DNA from 3 places in the Streptomyces sp. NBC_01288 genome. Region 2 is predicted to be linked to each of the others. Evidence: riboswitches for the same ligand, from Rfam matches in the RefSeq annotation. Region 2 holds a riboswitch; each other region holds the start of a gene.
What was found. A riboswitch is a leader RNA that binds a small molecule or an ion and turns the genes downstream of it on or off. The one in region 2 is predicted to bind S-adenosylmethionine.

Region 1: another riboswitch for S-adenosylmethionine. It lies ahead of OG194_RS34500 (aminotransferase class V-fold PLP-dependent enzyme); the one in region 2 lies ahead of OG194_RS05135 (amino acid ABC transporter permease).
Region 3: another riboswitch for S-adenosylmethionine. It lies ahead of thrC (threonine synthase); the one in region 2 lies ahead of OG194_RS05135 (amino acid ABC transporter permease).

What each region holds. Positions count from the first base shown of each region.
Region 1 is NZ_CP108427.1:7,642,723-7,647,230, reverse strand. It holds gene OG194_RS34500 (aminotransferase class V-fold PLP-dependent enzyme) at 295-1,656, opposite strand; SAM riboswitch class IV at 1,822-1,938, opposite strand; gene trpD (anthranilate phosphoribosyltransferase) at 2,015-3,079, opposite strand; gene qcrB (cytochrome bc1 complex cytochrome b subunit) at 3,214-4,508, opposite strand, start outside.
Region 2 is NZ_CP108427.1:1,127,657-1,132,164, forward strand. It holds gene OG194_RS05125 (ABC transporter substrate-binding protein) at 1-577, opposite strand, end outside; gene OG194_RS05130 (amino acid ABC transporter ATP-binding protein) at 655-1,452, opposite strand; gene OG194_RS05135 (amino acid ABC transporter permease) at 1,449-2,429, opposite strand; SAM riboswitch class IV at 2,764-2,871, opposite strand; gene OG194_RS05140 (glutathione S-transferase C-terminal domain-containing protein) at 2,949-3,833, opposite strand; gene OG194_RS05145 (putative leader peptide) at 3,901-4,014, opposite strand; gene OG194_RS05150 (alginate lyase family protein) at 4,132-4,508, opposite strand, start outside.
Region 3 is NZ_CP108427.1:5,713,798-5,718,305, forward strand. It holds gene OG194_RS25755 (alpha,alpha-trehalose-phosphate synthase (UDP-forming)) at 62-1,468, opposite strand; gene OG194_RS25760 (glucosyl-3-phosphoglycerate synthase) at 1,574-2,518, opposite strand; SAM riboswitch class I at 2,734-2,880, shown strand; gene thrC (threonine synthase) at 2,896-4,191, shown strand; gene OG194_RS25770 (MoaD/ThiS family protein) at 4,284-4,508, shown strand, end outside.

The DNA.
Region 1 (4,508 bases), 6.5 Mb from region 2:
CGGGGCGCTCCTCGTCCGTCTCCGTGGTCTGCCACTCGTCGACGGCGAAACCGTGCTCGACGCTGCTCGTCTCGTCTGAAGCTCATGTCCCTGATGGAACGCCAGTGCGTCACGTCCGCCCAGCGACGGATCCGCGTACCGGGTACGAGGACGAACCCCTCCTCGTACGAGTGGACGGACCTGCCGCCGAGGAGACGCGGCACACGCCGTACGACCGCCTCGCCCAGCGGCTCGCCCAAGCCTTCGGCCGCCGCCGCTCAGCTCACCCCAGGTGGTGTCCCCGCCCCTGGACGGTCACACGGCCGGTACGCAACGGCCGTCCTGCGTACGGTAGTTCCACTTCGCGCCGTCGGTCACGAGCTCCCGTACCGCCGTCACGAACCGCTCGACGTGCTCGTCCGGGGTGCCCGCGCCGAAGCTGACCCGGATCGCGTTGAGGGACTTTTCACCCGGGGCCGCCTCGGGGGCGCCGCACTCGCCCTGGGTCTGCGGGTCGGACCCCAGCAGGGTGCGGACCAGCGGGTGGGCGCAGAAGAGGCCGTCTCGGACTCCGATGCCGTACTCCGCGGAGAGGGCGGCGGCGAAGTGGGAGCTGTTCCAGCCGTCGACCACGAAGGAGATCACGCCCACCCGGGGGGCGTCGTCGCCGAACAACGACAAGACGCGCACCTCCGGAACCTCTGCCAGGCCCGCGCGCACCTTCTCGATCAGGTGCTGCTCTCGGGCGACCAGCGTGTCGAAGCCCGCCTCCGTCAGTGCCTTGCAGGCCGAGGCGATGGAGTAGGCGCCGATGACGTTCGGGGAACCGGCCTCGTGCCGGGCCGCGCTGTCGTGCCACTCCACGTCCACTCCCCCGTCCTCGCGCCGGGTGACCTTGCGGCTGGCGCCGCCGCCCGCGAGGTAGGGGTCGGCCGCCTGGAGCCAGTCCGCGCGGCCGGCCAGGACGCCCGAGCCGAAGGGGGCGTAGAGCTTGTGGCCGGAGAAGGCGATCCAGTCGACGTCGAGGTCCTGGACGGACACCGGGTGGTGCGGGGCGAGTTGGGCGGCGTCCAGGACGATACGGGCGCCGTGGGCGTGAGCCGCGGCCGCCAACTCCCGTACGGGCCACAGTTCGCCGGTGACGTTCGAGGCGCCGGTGACGCAGACCAGGGCCGGGCCCTGAGGGTCGCGGGCGGCGAGTGCCTGCTCCAGGGTCTCGACCGCCTGGCCCGGGGTGCGCGGGGCGTTGAGGTAGGTGACCCGGGCGTCCTTCCACGGGAGCAAGGACGCGTGGTGCTCGGTCTCGAAGACGAAGACCTGGCAGTCGGCCGGGAGGGCGGCGGCGAGGAGGTTCAGGGAGTCCGTGGTGGAGCGGGTGAAGATCAGCTGGTCGTCGGCGCGGCAGTCCAGGAACTCCTCGACCGTCCTGCGGGCGTTCTCGAACAGGTCGGTGGAGAGCTGCGAGAGGTAACCGGCGCCTCGGTGCACGCTGCCGTAGTACGGGGCGTAGGCCGCCACGTCGTCCCAGACGCGCTGGAGGGCGGGGGCGCTGGCCGCGTAGTCGAGCGCCGCGTAGGTGACTTCGCCGCCCGTGACGAGCGGGACGGTGACATCCCGGCCGAGAACGGGCAGCTGGGCACAAATGGTCTGGGCGGCGGCAACAGTGGAGACAGACATGGCGAACTCCCGTGAGAGGCAGGCGAATTCACTGCGCGAGGGGGCATGGCTTCGGCGCAGGAAAGGGTGAAGGGGGATGTGCGGAGTGGGGGCTTCGCGCCCTATCGCATTCGCTTGCTCACAGAGAGCTCCCTCGATGACCAGGACCCCTGGTGTCTTTCGAGGGGCCCGCGCTTGCCGCAGACCTCGCTGCCTACGGCCTGGTCTTCACCCGGGGCACCCCGCCACGGACGGAGGGTTGCCGGACAGTCGGCCGGGGCCTCATGACTGTCACTCATGACCTGGTCGGAAAACTTACGCGAGGTGATCGTCGTCCCGCAACCCGTGTCCGGATCGCGGGACGACGACCGCCGTACCGCTATGCGTTGCTGGCGGCGGCCCAGCGCTCCAGCGTGCGCTTGGCCGCCCCCGAGTCGATCGACTCCCGCGCCTTCTCCATCCCGGCCCGGATCCGGTCCACCAGCGGCCCGTCCCCGGCCTCCAGCGCCACCAGGGCCGCCGCCGAGTTCAGGAGTACGGCGTCCCTTACGGGGCCCGTCTCGCCGTCCAGGAGACGGCGGGCGACGCCCGCGTTGTACTCGGGGTCGGCGCCGCGCAGGGCTTCCACGGGGACCAGTTCGAGGCCGACGTCCCGCGGGTCGAAGGACTCCTCGGTGACCTTGCCGTCGCGGACGATCCACACCCGGGAGGTGGCCGTGGTCGTCAGCTCGTCGAGGCCGTCGTCGCCGCGGAACACCAGCGCGGAGGAGCCGCGTTCGGCCAGCACGCCCGCGATGAGCCCGGCCATGCGGGTGTCGAAGCAGCCGACCGCCGACGAGGTGACCCTGGCCGGGTTGGTGAGCGGGCCGAGGAGGTTGAACGCGGTCGGCACCCCCAGGTCCCGCCGGACCGCGCCCGCGAACCGCATCGTGGGGTGGAACTTGGCCGCGAAGCAGAACGTGATCCCGGCCTCCTCCACCACCTGCGCGACCCGCTCGGGCGACAGCTCCAGGTTGATGCCGAGCCGCTCCAGCACGTCGGAGGAACCGCTCGCCGAGGACGAGGCGCGGTTGCCGTGCTTGACGACCTTCGCGCCGGTGCCGGCGATCACGATGGCGGACATCGTCGAGATGTTGACCGTCTTGGCCCGGTCGCCGCCCGTACCGACGATGTCGACGGCCGGCCCCGGGATGTCCAGCGGCTTCGCGTGGGCGTACATCGTCTCGACGAGGCCGTTGATCTCCTCGACGGTCTCGCCCTTGGCCCGCAGCGCCACCAGGAAGCCCGCGATCTGGGCGTCCGCCGCCTCGCCGCTCATGATGCGGTCCATCGCCCACGCCGTGTCGGCGGTGCTCAGGTCCTGTCCGGCCAGCAGCGCGCTCAGTACGTCGGGCCAGGAACGGGCCGCCGCGGTGTCGCCTCCAGCGGGGGTCACAGCGCTCATACGGCCGCTCCTGAGTGTCGTAGAAACTTGGTTTTAATAGGCGTCCCCACCCTATCCAGCGCGGGGCACGGCGAAGGGCCCCGTCCGGTGTTCGGACGGGGCCCTTCGACTGTGGCGTGGCGACGCCTCAGCGATCAGTGGTGGCCGTGGCCGCTCGTGATCTCCTTGTACTCCTCGACGGTGGGCTTGGGGATCTGGGACTCCTCGCCGTAGTACGCCTCGCTCAGCTTGGCGCGCAGCTTCTGGGAGCCCTTCACCTTGCGCTCGACGCCGTTGTCGTCGACGGTCGCACCGATCGCGGCCGGCTCGTACTGCTCGTGCGCGGTGAGCGTGTGCAGCGCGTCCTGACTGAGCGGCTCGTGGATCTCGACGAACTCACCGTGCGGCAGGCGCTTGATGATGCCCGACTCGCGGCCGTGCAGCACCTTGTCCCGGTCGCGGCGCTGGAGGCCGAGGCAGACCCGCTTGGTGGCGATGAAGACCAGCACCGGCACCACGAAGAAGCCGACGCGCACGAACCAGGTGATCGAGTTGATCGACAGGTGGAAGTGCGTGGCCCAGATGTCGTTGCCGCCACCGATGAGCAGGACGAAGTACCAGGAGATCCACGCGACGCCGAAGGCCGTACGGGTCGGGACGTTGCGCGGGCGGTCCAGGATGTGGTGCTCGCGCTTGTCGCCGGTGACCCAGGACTCGATGAACGGGTAGACCGCGATCGCGACCAGGACCAGCGGGAAGACGATCAGCGGGATGAACACGCCCAGGACGAGCGTGTGACCCCAGAAGTTGATCTCCCAGCCAGGCATGACACGGATCAGGCCCTCGGAGAAGCCCATGTACCAGTCGGGCTGGGCGCCCGTGGACACCATGTCCGGACGGTACGGGCCCATGGTCCAGATCGGGTTGATCGAGGCGATCGCCGAGACGGCCGCGATGACACCGAAGACCAGGAAGAAGAAGCCTCCGGCCTTGGCCATGTAGACCGGCAGCAGCGGCATGCCGACGACGTTGTTGTTCGTCTTTCCGGGACCCGCGAACTGCGTGTGCTTGTGGTAGAAGACCAGGATCAGGTGGCCGACCACCAGGCCGAGCATGATGCCCGGCAGCAGCAGGATGTGGATCGAGTAGAAGCGGGACACGAAGTCGCCGCCCGGGAACTCGCCGCCGAAGAGGAAGAACGACAGGTACGTGCCGACGATCGGCACGGACAGGACCGCGCCCTCCATGAAGCGGACACCGGTGCCGGAGAGCAGGTCGTCCGGGAGCGAGTAACCGGTGAAGCCGGTGAACATGCCCAGGACGAACAGCAGGAAGCCGAACAGCCAGTTGACCTCACGCGGCTTGCGGAACGCACCCGTGAAGAACACGCGCATCATGTGCACGAACATGGCGGCGAGGAAGATCAGCGCCGCCCAGTGGTGGATCTGAC
Region 2 (4,508 bases):
GGTTCTCGTAACTGCCGTCGAAGTTCCAGGAGTTGCTCGCCTTCACCGCGAAGCCGAGGTTGTCCTCGCGGTAGGAGGCGAACTCGTACTTCGCCTTGCGCTCCTCGGTGTCGGTGACGTTGGAGAAGGCGACGTCGACCTTGCCGCTGTCCAGACCGATGAAGAGGTTCTCCCAAGTGGAGTTCTTCAGCTCGGGCTTGAGACCGAGAACGGCCGCGACCAGGCGGGCGATGTCGGTCTCCGAACCGGTGAGGGTCTTCTGGTCCGAGCCGACGTAGCCGAGCGGCGGGGATCCTGCGGGCAGGAAGCCGACGCCGATCTCCAACGTGCCGCTCTTCGCCACGGACTTGGGCAACTCGGCGCTGATCGACTTCACTTCGGCGACCTTGAGTGTCGTCTCCTTGGCGGCGCCGTTGGAGAGAGCGCCCACGGTGACCGTGCCGGAGGCGGCGCTGCCGGACGTGGTGGCCGCGTCACTGTCGCCGCCGCAGGCCGCGAGACCGCCGGCGAGGGAGGCGAGGACGGTTCCCGCGGTGAGTCCGCGAGTGAGTCTGCTGCGAAGGCTGGGCGTAGACATGGCTGTTCCTAGGCTCGGTGTTGAGGGCTGCTGAAGGTGGAAGTGCGGGGCTGCTGAAGGGGGACGTGCGGGTGGGGTCAGAGGACCTTGCTGAGGAAGTCCCTGGTCCGTTCGTGCTGTGGCTTGTCGAGGACCTCGTGGGGCGGGCCCTGTTCGACGATCTTTCCGCCGTCGATGAAGACGACCCGGTCGGCGACCTCGCGGGCGAAGCCGATCTCGTGGGTGACGATGACGAGGGTGGTGCCGCTGGTCGCCAAGTCCTTGATGACGGCGAGGACTTCGCCGACGAGCTCGGGGTCGAGGGCGGAGGTCGGTTCGTCGAAGAGGATGACGCCGGGGCGCAGGGCGAGGGCGCGTGCGATGGCCACGCGCTGCTGCTGACCGCCGGAGAGCTGCCTCGGGTAGGCGCCGGTCTTCTCGGCGAGTCCGACGCGGCCGAGCAACTCCCTTGCCAGTTCCAGGGCTTCGGGCTTGCTGAGCCTGCCGGTGGCGACCGGGGCGGCGGCCACGTTGTCCAGCACGGTCAGATGCGGGAAGAGGTTGAAGTTCTGGAAGACGAACCCGATCCGGCTGCGCTGCGCGAGGATGGCCCGTTCGCTCAACTCCTTGAGCCTGCCGCCCTGTTGCCGCACTCCGATCAGCTCGCCGTTGACGCTGACGTAGCCGATCTCGGGCTTCTCCAGGTGGTTGATGACCCGCAGCAGCGTGGACTTGCCGGAGCCGGACGGGCCGAGGATCACGGTGACCTCGCCGGGCCGCACGGTCAGGTCGACGCCGTCCAACACCCGGTGCGCGCCGTACCACTTGTGCACGTCGTGCACCTCCACGGCGGCGGGTGTGATGTCCGCCAGCGGTTCGACGGTGTTCGTGGTCATACGGCGGCCTCCCTGCGGATGCGGGCCCGCAGGTCGGTGACACCGGTGCGGAGTTTCTGGATCGGGGTCGGCGGCAGGGAGCGGGTGGCGCCCCGGGCGTAGTGCCGCTCGACGTAGAACTGGATGACGGACACGACGCTGGTGAGGATGAGGTACCAGACGGTGACGACCAGGAGCAGCGGCACGATGTCGCCGGGGTAGGTGGAGCCCATCGTCTGCGCGGAGCCGAACAGGTCGAGCAGCGAGACGTAGAAGACCAGGGAGGTGCTCTTGATCAGGCCGATCAGCTGGTTGACGTAGTTCGGGGTGATCGAGCGCAGCGCCTGCGGGAAGACGATCTTGCGGAACTGGTAGCCCTTGGGCAGCCCGAGGGCGGAGGCCGCCTCGTGCTGGCCCTGGTCGACGGAGAGGATGCCGCCGCGGACCACTTCCGCCGCGTAGGCCGCCTCGTTGAGGCTGAGGCCGACGACGGCGACGGCCATGTCGGTGGCCAGTTTCGACTCGTCGAAGGAGAAGAAGGCGGGGCCGAAGGGGACGCCGATGCTGAGGGTCTGGTACAGGGCGCTGAAGTTGTAGAGGAAGATCAGCACCACGATGAGCGGGATCGAGCGCAGGGCCCATACATAGGTCCAGCTCGCCGCGCGCAGTACCGGGCTCTTGGAGAGTCGGGCCAGGGCGAGCAGGATGCCGCCGAGGAGGCCCAACACCGCGCTCAGTGCGGCCACTTCGAGGGTGATGACGAGTCCGTCGAGGATCGTCGGGCGCAGGAACCAGTAGCCGAAGCGGTCCCACTGATAGAAGGAGTTGGTGACCAGTCCGTGGACGAACTGGGCGACGAGCACCAGCACGACCAGGGTGACGATCCACCGGCCGGGCCGGCGCAGCGGCTGAACTCGCTGTGCGGTCAGGGGTTTTGACGGGGCATCAGTCGACGGGGCGTCGGCCAGGGACACGGTGGTGCCTGGGGGTTCACTCATGGTGGGCTCCGGCAGGTTCACAGACCCCGGTCCGTGGCAGTGGACGCGCGACGGCGGACGGTACGCGCGGGTGCACGGGACCGGGGGCGGGGAGGGGGCAGGCACACCGACGGGATCGGGTGTGCGTCAGAGGCGCGTCGGCCGACTGGTCGTCAGGCCCGACAGCGGGCGCGGCCCGAGGCGGTACACAGTGCGCTGCTGACCCGGAGCAGATCGACAGCGCGGTCGGCGACGAACAGGTTGGCGTACGACCGTACGCAGCCCTGCGGGCGGCATGTGGCCGTCCTGGGAGCTGCGTACATGGCGTCACCTGTCACTGTTCCGGCCCCGCGGGGCCTCGCGCTTACCGAACGTCATCCGGTCCGGTCGTCACCTGGGGCACCCCACCGCGTGCGAGGGTTGCCGGTCAGCAAGCCAGGGCTTGTCGCTGACACTCATGACCGTTCTGGGTCGCAAGTTAAGACAAATGTCCGAACGTATGTCAATGGCCGTCCACCAACTGGACGGCCCGGACGGCCCTCAGCTGCGGCAAGCTCCCGTTTCGTCCGCCGCGTGGGCAGCCCAGTCCAGGATCTGGACGGCCGCGCCGGCGGCCTCCAGGCCCCGGCAATGGGCGTGGTGACGGCGGGCGATGCCGTCGAGGTCGAGGTGGGTGCCGAAGGCCGGGTGGGCGGCCAGGCGGCGGGCGTAGGCCCACAGGTGGGGGTGGTCGGCGATGCGCTGCACGGCGGCGGCATCCAGGTGGTTGCGATGCACGGTGTCGAGTTGGACCAGTGACACCCACAACTCGACGTCGGCTGCGGTGAGTTCGTCGCGAATCATGTGCTCGCGGCCGTCCAGCCACCGGTCCAGCGAGCCGAGCGTCTCCAGCAACCGGCCCAACGCCTCGTCACGCTCGTCCTGTTCGACACCGGCCGCGCCGGCGCGCTGCGCGGCGTCCTCGATGCCTTCGGCGCACAGCCGCTCGACGGCCTCGATCTCAGACTCGGCGCCGCACGGGTACAACTGGGGTCCGCCCTCGCCGAAGTGCCGGGCGAGGTCGCGCGTGATGTCGGGGGCGTGGGTGCTGACGATCCGGCCGGACCAGTCGTCGCTGAGCACCGGCGCGGCGGCCGGTCCGGAGTAGCGGTGCGCGCTCGCCTCGTAGAGCGGGCGCAGCGCGGAGTGTCCACCACTCGGACAGTCGGGCACGGCGGACAGGAACACGGCCGGACAGCTCTCGTCGAGGCCGAGCAGGCTGTGCGTGACGGCGATGCGGAGGCCGTCGGCGCAGGCGGTGGACAGATGCAGGCGGTAGCGGCGCGGCACGGCGTAGTGCCCGCTGCGCGCGTCGCGTCCGATCCGGCCCCGGAACACGGGGGCGGTACGGGGTGAGGGGATGGCGGCGAGAGGCGTGCTGGACATGGGACTCCCCGGGTACGGGCGCGTGGACGTACGCGCGGCGGAAGCGTCGTCGAGCGGAGGACAGGGCTCAGCGCGGGGGGTTCAGCGCGCTGCAGACCCGCAGCAGGTCGATGTGACGGCGGGAGGTCAGAAGAGGCGAACGGTCCACGCGGCTGGTGGTGACCGACTCAAGGCGCCCCATTGTTTCCCTACCTGTTCACTAGGATTCCCTACTGGAGTGTCGATCCGCCGTCGCCCGGGGTCAAGAGGGCGTCCACGGGTCGGGCACCGATGCCCGACCCGTGGACATCCCGGGCCGCTACTTCGCGTACATCAGGGTGCCGAAGCCGAGCTGGTCGTAGCCGCCGCTGTCGGAGCCGTAGTCACCTCCCCCGCCCTCGGGTGCGACGAGGTCGTAGTACATGGCCGAGATGTACTTGTCGTCGAGGCCGATCCGCCGGTTGTAGTGGAAGTGGAGCATCGCCCACACCGGGCGGATCTGGCCGCGCGAGGCGGAGGAGACCACCGTCTGGGACGACTGGGCGCAGCTCTGTCCGGTACCCCAGGTGTAGGTGGTGAAGGGCACGTCGCTGCCGCTGTTGTACTTCGCGACGTACTGGGCGGCCTTCATGAAGCGACGGCTGTCGTACGAATAGAGGTCGTCGCCCTGGTTCCAGGCCATCTCACAGATCGCGC
Region 3 (4,508 bases), 4.6 Mb from region 2:
CGAAAAAGTGTGACACTTTCGGCGAAAGTGTCACACTTTTTCGGAGAGGGTGCTCCGGCGCTCAGCCCTTGAGCGCGTTCAGCTGTTCCAGGAACCACTGGGCCGGGGGCAGGGCCGTAGCCGCCGCCGCCAACCTCTTCGTGCGCTCGGCTCGTTCCTCGGCCGGCATGGTCAACGCCTCGTGGAGCGCGGCGGCCGTGCCGATCACGTCGTACGGGTTGACCGGGATCGCGTCCTCGCCCAACTCCTCGTAGGCGCCCGCCTCCCGGGAGAGGACCAGGACGCAGCCCTCGTCGGAGACGACCGGGACCTCCTTGGCGACGAGGTTCATGCCGTCGCGGATGGGGTTGACGAGGGCCACGTCGGCGAGGCGGTACGCGGCCAGGGAGCGGGCGAAGTCGTCCTCGACGTGGAGGAGCACCGGGGTCCAACCCGGTTTCCCGTACTGAGAGTTGATCTCGTCCGCCACCCGCTGCACCTCCGCCGTGTAGTCGCGGTAGACGGCGAGGTCCTGCCGGGAGGGGTAGGCGAACGCCACGTGGACGACCTGTTCCAGCAACTCCGCGTGGTCGTCGAGGAGTTGGCGGTACGCCAGGAGTCCGCGCACGATGTTCTTGGACAGTTCGGTGCGGTCGACGCGGACGATCGTCCTGCGCCCCTCGCCGATCTCCTCGCGGAGGGCCACGATCCGCTCCTCCACGTCCGGCTCGTGCGAGCGGGCGCGCAGGAAGTCGGCGTCGGCGCCGAGGCCGTGGACGCCGATCAGGGTGTCACCGACGCCCCCGGTGAACTCCGTACAGCAGGCCGCGAACGCGTCCGCCCAGCGGTGGGTGAGGAAGCCGAGGCGGTCCGCGCCGAGCATGCCCGTCAGCAGCTGCTCACGGATGTCGTCCGGCAGCATGCGGAAGTAGTCCGCCGGTGCCCAGGGGGTGTGCGAGAAGTGGCCGATGCGCAGGTCCGGCCTCAACTCCCGCAGCATTCCCGGGACCAGGCACAGGTGGTAGTCCTGCACGATCGCGACGGCACCCTGCGCCGCCTCGTCCGCCAACGCCTCCGCGAACGCCCGGTTGTACGTCTCGTACGACGCCCACTGACGCCGGAACTCCGCGTCGAAGACCGGCTCCAGCGGGGTCTGGTACAGCATGTGGTGGACGAACCACAGCACGGAGTTGGCGATGCCGTTGTACGCGTCGGCGTGCACGTCCGCCGGGATGTCCAGCATCCGTACGCCGTCCTCGCCGACCCCGCGCCGCACCGCCTCGCGGTCGCCGTCGGACAGCGCCGAGCACACCCACAGCGCACCCGCGTCCGGCCCGATCGCCGACAGCCCGGACACCAGCCCGCCGCCACCCCGTTTGGCGCGCAGCGAACCGTCGTCGCCCACCTCGTAGGAGACCGGGCCGCGATTGGACGCGACGAGCACCTGAGCGGCACCGGACGCGGGCGAGGGGGACGACGTAGAAGCCATACGGCACAACCTAGCCCGGGCCGGAAACGCTCAAACGTACGGACGGCCGTCGGCGGACTGCACGAGTCCGTATACGACCGTCCGTGAGCGTCTGTAACTGTGTGGTTATGCGACCTTGCGTGACTGGTACTCGGTGATGTCCGCCATCGGCGGGCGTTCCTCCGTGTCCACGGAGTACGTGCGCGGCTCGAAACCGTCCGGACCCCGCTCGAACTGGGTGAGCGACGGCCGGATCAGATGCCCTCGGGCCAGCCGCAGCTGAGCCGTGCGGTAGATCTGCGCGGCCATCCGCCCCAGGGCCTGCCCGTCCTGGTGGCGGTGCTTGCGCACCCCGACGTCGACCTGGGCGAGGGCGTCCAGCCCCACCAGGTGCAGCGCGTCCACCAGCATGCCCAGCTCGACGCCGTACCCGACCGGGAACGGCAGCTGCTCCAGCAGCGAGCGGCGGGCCGCGTACTCGCCGCCGAGCGGCTGCACGAAACCGGCCAGCTGCGGCCAGTGCATGTTCAGCAGCGGGCGGGCCATCAGCTCGGTGACGCGTCCGCCCTGGCCGGCCGCGCCGCCGAGCGGGCGGTCGTACATCGCCTTGACGAGGTCGACGCCGGGGTCGGTGAGCAGCGGGCCCACGATCCCGGTGACGAAGTCGGAGGAGAACTCCTTCAGGTCCGCGTCGACGAAGGCGACGATGTCGCCGCTGGTGACCAGCAGTGAGCGCCACAGCACCTCGCCCTTGCCGGGCACGGCGGGGATGCGCGGCAGGATGTCGTCACGGTGCACGACCCGGGCGCCCGCCGCGGCGGCCACCTCGGAGGTGCGGTCGGTGGACCCCGAGTCGACGACGACGATCTCGTCGACGAGCGGGACCTGCTGCATGAGGTCGTGACGGATGATCGCGACGATGTCGCCGACCGTCGCTTCCTCGTTCAGCGCGGGCAGCACGACGGAGACCGACTGGCCCGTGCGGTGCTTCGCGGCCAGGATCTTGTGGAGCGGCCGGTCGGTCATGGACCAGGAGCGGGTGCTCAGCCAGTGCTCGACTTCCTTCAGCACGTTGCGCGGCTCCTCTGCGTTCTCTCGGCGAGTGACGGTCACCGTGTGTAGGCCCGCCGCGGTAGCGGCAGGTGGATTCCGTCGTCTCGCGGTTCGGACGGCTCACTCAACTGTCCTGGCCTTCGGTTACAGTCTTGAACAACGCTGATGACCATCGCATGTCGGGGGCCGTCAACGCTCACGCAAGTGACACAACCGCATACACAACTGAACACCGCTCATCCAGAGGGGCAGAGGGATACGGCCCGTTGAAGCCCCGGCAACCCTCCAGCCGGTCTTGTCACGTTGATGTGGCGAGGCTCCCGGCTCGGGAAGGTGCCAAATCCGTCTCATGGCGAAACGCGTCGTGAGGAAGATGAGGAAAGGGCCTCGCCTCCATGGCTGCGCAGACTGTTGCAAGCACCACGAACTCCGTAGACGCCGTCGATCTCGGCCCCGCCGCCGCGCTGTCCTGCCGCGAGTGCGGCCACCGCGTCCCGCTCGGTCCGGTCTTCGCCTGCGAGGAGTGTTTCGGCCCGCTGGAGATCGCCTACGACTTCTCGGCCTACGACACCGAAGAGCTCCGCAAGCAGATCGAAGCGGGCCCCGCGAACATCTGGCGTTACGCGCCCCTGCTGCCCGTCCCCGCCGACGTGGCCGACAAGCCGAACATCAACCCCGGCTGGACCAAGCTCGTCCAGGCCGACAACCTCGCCCGCGAACTGGGCGTCGACGCGGGCAAGTTGTTCGTCAAGGACGACTCCGGCAACCCGACGCACTCCTTCAAGGACCGCGTCGTGGCCCAGGCCATCGAGGCTGCCCGTGCCTTCAACTTCACCACCCTCTCCTGCTCCTCCACCGGCAACCTCGCGGGTGCCGTCGGTGCCGCCGCGGCCCGGGCCGGCTTCCGTTCCTGCGTGTTCATCCCGCACGACCTGGAGCAGGGCAAGATCGTCATGGCCGCGATCTACGGCGGCGAGCTCGTCGGCATCGAGGGCAACTACGACGACGTGAACCGCTTCTGCTCCGAGCTGATCGGTGACCCGGCGGGCGAGGGCTGGGGGTTCGTCAACGTCAACCTCCGGCCGTACTACGCGGAGGGTTCCAAGACCCTCGCCTACGAGATCTGCGAGCAGCTGGGGTGGAAGCTTCCGGACCAGCTGGTCGTGCCGATCGCCTCCGGGTCGCAGCTCACGAAGATCGACAAGGGCTTGCAGGAGCTGATCGAGCTCGGGCTCGTCGAGGACAGGCCGTACAAGATCTTCGGGGCGCAGGCGGAAGGGTGTTCGCCGGTCTCCGTCGCCTACAAGGCGGGGCATGACGTCGTGCGGCCGCAGAAGCCGAACACGATCGCGAAGTCGCTGGCCATCGGGAACCCGGCGGACGGGCCGTATGTCCTCGACATCGCTCGGCGGACCGGTGGGGCGGTGGAGGACGTCAACGACGAGCAGGTTGTCGACGCGATCAAGTTGCTGGCGCGGACCGAGGGGATCTTTGCGGAGACCGCGGGTGGGGTGACCGTCGGTGTGGCGAAGAAGCTGATCGAGAACGGGTTGCTGGATCCGACCCTGACGACGGTGGTCCTCAACACCGGTGATGGTCTGAAGACGCTGGACGCGGTGGCTGGTACCGGGCTCACCGCGACGATCCGGCCGAACCTTGAGTCGTTCAGGGAAGCCGGGCTTGCGTCGTAGCGTCGTTGTCGTCTGCGGGCCCGGTGGGGGCTGGTCGCGCAGTTCCCCGCGCCCCTAAAAGCAAAAGCCGCACCTGACCGGAGGTCATCAGCATGAGCGTTAGTGTCCGCATCCCCACCATTCTCCGCACCTACACGGGCGGGCAGGCCGAGGTGACCGCCGAAGGCGGCACCCTCGCCGAGGTCATCAGTGACCTGGAGAAGAACCATGCCGGGATCTCTGCCCGCGTGCTCGACGATCAGGGCAAGCTGCGGCGGTTCGTCAATGTGTACGTGAATGACGACGATGTGCGGTTCGAGCAGGGGCTGGAGACGGCC